Regions from separate parts of the Streptomyces sp. NPDC021115 genome, predicted to be linked through region 1. Evidence: riboswitches for the same ligand, from Rfam matches in the RefSeq annotation. Region 1 holds a riboswitch; the other holds the start of a gene.
What was found. A riboswitch is a leader RNA that binds a small molecule or an ion and turns the genes downstream of it on or off. The one in region 1 is predicted to bind S-adenosylmethionine.

Region 1 (4,111 bases):
GGTGCCCCGGACGATCTCCGCGCCGAGCACCGCCGCACAGCAGTCGGCGAACGCGGCGGCCCACCGCCCGGTGAGGAAGGCGGCGCGGTCGCCGCCGAGGATGCCGCGCAGCACGCCCGCCGCGACGTCGTCCGGCAGCAGCCGGTAGTAGTCCGGGGGCGCCCAGGGCGTATGCGAGAAGTGGCCGATCCGCAGGTCGGGGCGGCGCGCCCGGAGCAGCCCGGGGACCAGCGCCAGGTGGTAGTCCTGCACCAGCACGACCGCGCCCTCGGCCGCCTCCTGGGCGAGCGCGTCGGCGAAGGCCGCGTTGTACGCCTCGTACGCCGCCCACTGGGCGCGGAACTCCGCGTCGAAGACCGGCTCGACGGGGGTCTGGTAGAGCAGGTGGTGGACGAACCACAGCACCGAGTTCGCGACGCCGTTGTACGCGGCGGCGAAGACGTCGGGCGCGATGTCCAGCATCCGGACCTGCTGGCCGCCGGTGTGGTCGGCGGGCAGATGGCCCGCCCGGGCGCGCCGCGCCGCCTCGCGGTCGCCGTCGCCGAGCGCGGCGCACACCCAGACCGCGCCCGCGTCGGGCCCGATCGCGCTCAGCCCGGAGACCAGCCCGCCGCCCCCGCGCTTGGGGGTGAGCGAACCGTCCTCACCCAGCGCGTACGAGACCGGGCCGCGGTTGGACGCGACGAGGATCGGTGCGCTGCGCTCAACGGCCATGTCGCGAGCCTAGCCATCGGGCACCCGGCGCAAACGTACGTACGGTTTGTTCTGCCCGCGAGGGTTACGCCGCGCGCCGCTCCGCGTATTCGGGGATCTCGATCATCGGCGGCCGCTCCTCCGTGTCCACCGCCGTCGTCCGCGGCTCGAAGCCGTTCTCGCCGCGCTCGAACTGGGTCAGCCGCGGCCGCACCAGATGGCCGCGGGCCAGCCGCAGCTGCGCGGTGCGGTAGATCGCCGCGGCCATCCGGCCGAGCGCCTTGCCGTCCTGGTGCCGGTGCTTGCGCACGCCGATGTCGACCTGGGCGAGGGCGTCGAGCCCGACCGTGTGCAGCGCGTCGACGAGCAGGCCCAGCTCGACCCCGTACCCGACGGGGAACGGCAGCCGCTCCAGCAGCGAGCGCCGGGCCGCGTACTCGCCGCCCAGCGGCTGGACGAACCCGGCCAGCTGCGGCCAGTGCAGGTTGAGCAGCGGCCGGGCGACCAGCTCGGTGACCCGGCCGCCCTGGCCCTCGGCCTCCCGCAGCGGCCGGTCGTACATGCCCTTGACCAGCTGCACCCCGGGGTCGGTGAGCAGTGGGCCGACGATCCCGGAGACGAAGCGCGCGTCGAATTCGCGCAGGTCGGCGTCGATGAAGCAGACGATGTCGCCGTCGGTCGCCAGCAGCGACCGCCACAGCACCTCGCCCTTGCCGGGCAGCGCTGGCAGCCGCGGCAGCAGCGCGTCGCGGTGCACCACGGTCGCCCCGGCGGCCGCGGCGACCTCGGCGGTGCGGTCCGTGGAGCCGGAGTCCAGCACCACCAGCTCGTCGACCAGCGGCATGGCCTCGGTCATCAGCTCGCGGCGGATCGCGGCGGCGATCTCGCCGACGGTCGCCTCCTCGTTCAGCGCGGGCAGCACCACACTGACGCTGGTCGCCGCGTGGCGCTTCGCGGCCAGCAGGCGGTCCAGCGGACGGTCGTCGGCCGACCAGGAGCGGCGCTCCAGCCAGCGCTCCACCTCATCCAGCACCTGTTTTGTCTCCCTGCTGTGATCGCCGGTGATGTCGCTCGGCGTGATCGTTGTGATCCATCTCGCGGTTCGGACGGCTGGCTCAACCCTCAGGGCCGTCGGTTACAGTCTTGAACAACGCACGTGACCTCCGTATGTCGGGGCCACGGTGCGGACAAATGCCCCGGGTCCGGCCCGGTGGCCATACCGCTCATCCAGAGGGGCAGAGGGAACGGCCCGTTGAAGCCCCGGCAACCCTCCAGCTGGTCTCGCGTCCTGTAGCGAGGCTCCCAGCTCGGGAAGGTGCCAATTCCGTCTCGTGGCGAAATGCGTCCCGAGGAAGATGAGGAGAAAGGGCCTCGCCTCCATGGCTGTGCAATCTGTCGAAAGCTCAACCACTTCCGCTGCCGCTTTCGGCCCCGCCGTCGCCCTGTCCTGCCGCGAGTGCGGTGAGCGCTTCGACCTCGGCCCGATCTTCGCGTGCGGGTCGTGTTTCGGGCCGCTGGAGGTGGCGTACGAGCTTCCCAGCGGCGACCCGGAGGGGCTGCGCAAGCAGATCGAGGCCGGTCCGGACAACATCTGGCGCTATGCGCCGCTGCTGCCCGTCCCCGCCGACGTGGCCACCCTCCCCAGCCTGAGCCCGGGCTTCACCCAGCTCGTCAAGGCCGACCGGCTCGCCCGTGAGCTGGGCGTGACCGGCGAGCTGCACGTCAAGGACGACTCCGGCAACCCGACCCACTCCTTCAAGGACCGGGTCGTCGCCATCGCCGTCCAGGCGGCCCGCACCTTCGGCTTCACCACCCTGTCCTGCTCCTCCACCGGCAACCTGGCCGGCGCGGTGGGCGCCGCGGCCGCCCGTTCCGGCTTCCGCTCGTGCGTCTTCATCCCGCACGACCTGGAGGCGGGCAAGGTCGTCATGGCCGCCGTCTACGGCGGTGACCTGGTCGGCATCGAGGGCACGTACGACGACGTCAACCGCTTCTGCAGCGAGCTGATCGGCGACCCGGCGGGTGAGGGCTGGGGCTTCGTCAACGTCAACCTGCGGCCGTACTACGGCGAGGGCTCCAAGACCCTGGCGTACGAGATCTGCGAGCAGCTCGGCTGGCGGCTGCCGGATCAGATCGTCATCCCGATCGCCTCCGGCTCCCAGCTCACCAAGATCGACAAGGGGCTCAAGGAGCTGATCAAGCTCGGTCTGGTCGAGGACAAGCCGTACAAGATCTTCGGTGCCCAGGCCGAGGGCTGCTCCCCGGTCTCCGCCGCCTTCAAGGCGGGCCACGACGTGGTGCGCCCGCAGAAGCCGAACACCATCGCCAAGTCGCTGGCCATCGGCAACCCGGCGGACGGCCCGTACGTCCTCGACATCGCGCGCCGCACCGGCGGGGCGGTCGAGGACGTCACCGACGAGCAGGTGGTCGACGCGATCAAGCTGCTCGCCCGCACCGAGGGGATCTTCGCGGAGACCGCGGGCGGCGTGACCGTCGGCGTGACCAAGAAGCTGATCGAGGACGGGCTGCTCGACCCGTCCCTGACGACCGTCGTCCTCAACACCGGCGACGGCCTCAAGACCCTCGACGCGGTGGCCCCCACCACGGGCCCCTCCGCCATCATCCGCCCCACCCTTGACTCGTTCCGAGAGGCTGGCCTCGCATGAGCGTCAACGTCCGAATCCCGACCATCCTGCGTACCTACACCGGCGGCCAGGCCGAGGTCAGTGCCGAGGGCGCGACCCTCGCCGAGGTCCTGGCGGACCTGGAGAAGAACCACACGGGCATCGCGGCCCGCGTCCTGGACGACACCGGCAAGCTGCGCCGCTTCGTGAACGTCTACGTCAACGACGACGACGTGCGGTTCGCCGAGGGCCTGGGCACGGCCACGCCGGACGGCTCCGGGGTGTCGATCATCCCCGCGGTCGCGGGTGGCTGCTGACGCCCCATCACCCCGCTCACCTCTGGAAATCGCCCCGTCCCGGAAGAACCGGACGGGGCGATTCCGTGTGTGGAATCGCGATAGAGTTGCCCCGCTTCCCCAGCGGCCCCCGGGCTACCTCATCGGCCCCGGCGCCGGAACCGCATATGAGAACTCGTCAACTTGTGCGCAAAGTGTGTGCGCGATTTGTCGGGTTAGTGCCCTGTGCCCCGCCAGGTTTGCCCGAACTTCACAGGAATTCTCCACTTATTCCCGATCAGCCGTGCCCAGAATTCTCGTCCAATTGACCTGTTGCAGAGGGCGTTGGGACGGATACATTCAGCGGCGGTCGACGCGTTCCGGCGCACACCCCCCTCGACTCGGGGGGTGAGGTCTGACCCGGGTCCGCGGAGTGCGGTCCTGCGCAAGGGCCAGCAATAGGGGAGTTAGGAATGGCTCAGGGCACCGTCAAGTGGTTCAACGCGGAGAAGGGGTACG
Region 2 (4,111 bases), on a different contig from region 1:
GTCGGCGCCTCGGGCGCCATCTCCGGCGTCCTCGGCGCCTTCCTCTGGCTCTTTCCGCGCGCCCGGGTGACCAGTCTGTTCCCGTTCCTCTTCTTCCTCCCGCTGCGCTTCCCCGCCTGGGCCGTGCTGATCTTCTGGGTCACCCTCCAGTGGCTCGCCGCCCGCCAGGCCGACGCCCGCCCCGGGGTGGCCTACCTCGCCCATCTCGTGGGCTTCACCCTGGGATTTCTCTACGCGTGGGCCCGTTTCGGGAGGCCGGATAGAGTGGGCGGCGCAGCCAGGCCCAGCGAGGGAGAAAGCCAGCCGTGATCACTTCGATCGTGCTCATCAGGACCAGCGTGGACCGGATCCCGGAGATCGCCGAGAAGATCGCCGCGATCGAGGGCGTGAGCGAGGTCTACTCGGTCACCGGGGCGCACGATCTGATCGCCATGGTGCGGGTGGCCCAGCACGACGACCTCGCGGACATCATCCCGGGCCAGATCTCCAAGGTCCCCGGCGTGGCCTCCACCGAGACGCACATCGCGTTCCGCACCTACTCGCAGCACGACCTGGAAGCGGCGTTCGCCATCGGCCTCGACAGCTGAGCGCTGTCCTCGCGCCTAGGGGGTGTCTTGTCGATCAGGCCGGATCAGCGAGCGGCGTCAGGGGGCACCTCCCAGCGGTAGCTGGGGGCGCGGTAGCTCGCAACCCGCGTGAGGAGAGCGCAGCGGCGCTGCGTGCGACGAGCGCGGGGCCGCGAGGTGCCGTGCCAGGCGTCGGGAGCCCGGCATGATCGGCAAGACACCCCCTAGCGCACGGGCACGCAGCGGCCGTCCTCCGTGCGGTACTCCCACCGCGCGCCGTCCCGGACCAGCTCCTTCACCGCCCGGACGAAGCGCTCCACATGCTCGTCCGGGGTGCCGGCGCCGAAGCTGACGCGGATCGCGTTCAGGGAGCGCTCGCCCGGGGCGGCCTCGGGCGCGCCGCACTCCCCCGGGTCGCCCGGCTCGCTGTCCAGCAGGGTCCGCAGCAGCGGATGCGCGCAGAACAGCCCGTCCCGTACGCCGATCCCGTACTCCGCGGACAGCGCCGCCGCGAAGTGTGAGCTGTTCCAGCCCTCCACGACGAACGACAGCACGCCCACGCGCGGCGCGTCGTCGCCGAACAGCGACAGCAGCCGCACCTCCGGCACCTCCGCCAAGCCCTCGCGCACCTTCGCGATCAGCTGGCGCTCCCGGGCCACCAGGTTGTCGAACCCGGCCTCGGTCAGCGCCTTGCACGCCGAGGCGATCGCGTACACCCCGATCACGTTCGGCGAACCGGCCTCGTGCCGGGCCGCGGTGGTGTGCCACTCGACGTCCACCCCGCCGTCGTCCCGCCGCGCGACCTTGCGGCTCGCGCCGCCGCCCGCCAGATACGGCCGCGCCTCGCGCAGCCAGTCGGCCCGGCCCGCCAGGACGCCCGACCCGAACGGGGCGTACAGCTTGTGGCCCGAGAACGCCACCCAGTCCACGTCCGACGCGGTGATGTCCACCGGGTGGTGCGGGGCCAGCTGCGCGGCGTCCAGCACGATGCGGGCGCCGTGTGCGTGGGCCGCCGCGGCCAGCTCCTCCACCGGCCACAGCTCGCCCGTCACGTTCGACGCGCCCGTCACGCACACCAGCGCCGGGCCGCCGTCCCGGCCCTCTCGCTGTGCCAGCGCCTTCTCCAGCGTCTCCACCGCCTCGCGCGGCGAGCGCGGCGCGCTCAGGTAGGTCACCCGGGTGTCCTCCCGCTGCTCCCACGGCAGCAGCGAGGCGTGGTGCTCGGTCTCGAACACGAACACCTCCGTGCCGGTCGGCAGCGCGGCGGCCAGCAGGCTGAGCGAGTCGGTCGTCGACCGGGTGAACACCACCTGGTCGTCCGCGCGGCACCCGAGGAACGCAGCGACCTCCTTGCGGCTCGTCTCGAACAGATCCGTCGACAGCTGCGACAGATAACCCGCCCCGCGGTGGACGCTCCCGTAGTAGGGCGCGTAGGCGGCGACGTCGTCCCACACCCGCCGCAGGGCGGGCGCGCTGGCCGCGTAGTCGAGCGCGGCGTACGTCACCTCACCACCGGTGACCAGGGGCACGGTGACGTCGCTGCCGAGGACGGGCAGCGGGGTGGGGGTCGCGACAGCAGAAGGGCACACGGACATGGCGAATTCTCCCGAAGGGGTTGCGGAGCTGCGAAATTCGCTCGACGCACGGTGAGATTGTGCGGAGCCATGGGGGAACGGGCTCTACAGCCCTAGCGCATTCGCTGCGTCACGGAAGAACTCCCTCGACCACCAGGACCCCTAGTGCGAGGGGTCCGCGCTTGCCGCACGCCTCGCTGCGAGCGGCCTGGTCATCACCCGGGGCACCCCGCCACGGACGGAGGGTTGCCGGACAGCGGGCCGGGGCCGAAGTCGCTGTCGCTCGTGACCTGGGAGGAGTATGCCATGCCGTGGGCCGACCGCCACCCCCGTCCGCATCCCGGACGCCAAGTTCCCCACCCCGCCCCTACCCGACCCCGGGGCTCCGCCCCCGGACCCCGCTCCTCAAACGCCGGAGAGGCTGGAAGGTACCCCCGGAGGGATTGGCGGGCTTGGTGGGGGGGGGCACCCCGATGGCCGGGGGTGCGCCCGGAAACTGGGGGGACGACCGGAGGCTGAGGTACCTCCCGAGGCTGGACGCCCCGAGGTGCTGGGAGCACACCCGGAAACCGGGGGGTACACCCGAGGGCTGAGGGGCCCCCGAGGGGCCGGGCATGTGACCTGGGCTGTGGGCAATCGTCCCGCGGAGGGGGCACCTCCCAGCGGTAGCTGGGGGAGGAACGGGTGGGCACAACCCGGCCACCGGGCCGCACCCGGCAACGAAACCCAAAGGCCCCCAGCCGGGCCGCACCCAGCGCGCGTCCGTACCGCCTACGCGTTGCTCGCCCGCACCCACCGCTCCAGGGCATCCCGGGCCGAGCCCGAGTCGATCGACTCGGCGGCCCTCGCCGCGCCCGCGGCGATGCGGGTGGCGAGGGGGGTGTCGGCGGGCTCGCGGTGCCAGTCCAGGGTGGCCAGGGCGGCGCCCGAGTTCAGGAGGACCGCGTCCCGGACCGGGCCCGTCTCGCCCGCCAGGACGCGCCGCGCGACATCCGCGTTGTGGGAGGCGTCCGCGCCGCGGAGGGACTCCACGGGGGCCAGGTCGAAACCGATGTCGCGCGGGTCGAAGGTCTCGCGGCGGACCTCACCGTCCCGGACCACCCACACCTGGGACGTCGCGGTCACGGTCAGCTCGTCGAGCCCGTCGTCGCCACGGAAGACCAGCGCCGAGGAGCCGCGCTCGGCCAGCACCCCGGCCATGATCGGGGCCATCCGGGCGTCGGCGACGCCCGTGACCTGGCAGCGGACCCGGGCCGGGTTGGTGAGGGGGCCGAGGAAGTTGAACGGGGTGGCGATGCCCAGCTCGCGGCGGGCCGCGGCGACGTGCCGCAGCGACGGGTGGAACTTGACCGCGAAGCACATGGTGATGCCCGCCTCCTCCGCGATCTCGGCCACCCGCGCCGGGCTCAGCTCCAGGTTGACGCCGAGCTTCTCCAGGACGTCGGAGGCACCGCTCGCGGAGGACGAGGCACGGTTGCCGTGCTTGACCACGCGCGCGCCCGCGCCGGCGGCCACCAGGGCGGACATGGTCGAGATGTTGACGGTCTTGGCGCGGTCGCCGCCGGTGCCGACGATGTCGACGGCCGGCCCGGGGACCTCGATCGTCCTGGCGTGCCCGTACATGGCACGGACCAGGCCGGACAGCTCGGCGACGGTCTCGCCCTTGGCCCGCAGCGCGACCGCGAACCCGGCGATCTGGGCGTCGGTGGCCTCGCCGCGCATGATGCGGTCCATGGCCCAGGCGGTGTCGTCGGCACCGAGGTCCTGGCCGCCGAGGAGGGCGCTGAGCACGTCCGGCCAGGTGCGGGCCGCCGCGGTGCTGTCGCCTCCGGCTGGGGTCACAACGTCCATGGTCCGCTCCTGAATGATGCCTGGCTCAAATGGATCAGCGCTCGATCAGGGCAAGCCTATCGGCCTGCACACGGCCAGGGCCCCGGGCCGGACGGTGAGGTCCGGGCCGGGGCCCTGGTC

Region 2: linked by a shared signal. The riboswitch ahead of ACH4TL_RS26810 (aminotransferase class V-fold PLP-dependent enzyme) and the one ahead of thrC (threonine synthase) in region 1 are both predicted to bind S-adenosylmethionine.

The regions. Positions count from the first base shown of each region.
Region 1 is NZ_JBIRQF010000008.1:250,227-254,337, reverse strand. It holds gene ACH4TL_RS25385 (trehalose-6-phosphate synthase) at 1-714, opposite strand, end outside; gene ACH4TL_RS25380 (glucosyl-3-phosphoglycerate synthase) at 779-1,726, opposite strand; SAM riboswitch class I at 1,914-2,055, shown strand; gene thrC (threonine synthase) at 2,073-3,359, shown strand; gene ACH4TL_RS25370 (MoaD/ThiS family protein) at 3,356-3,634, shown strand; gene ACH4TL_RS25365 (cold-shock protein) at 4,066-4,111, shown strand, end outside.
Region 2 is NZ_JBIRQF010000009.1:183,297-187,407, reverse strand. It holds gene ACH4TL_RS26820 (rhomboid family intramembrane serine protease) at 1-309, shown strand, start outside; gene ACH4TL_RS26815 (Lrp/AsnC family transcriptional regulator) at 306-587, shown strand; gene ACH4TL_RS26810 (aminotransferase class V-fold PLP-dependent enzyme) at 791-2,161, opposite strand; SAM riboswitch class IV at 2,314-2,431, opposite strand; gene trpD (anthranilate phosphoribosyltransferase) at 2,912-3,991, opposite strand.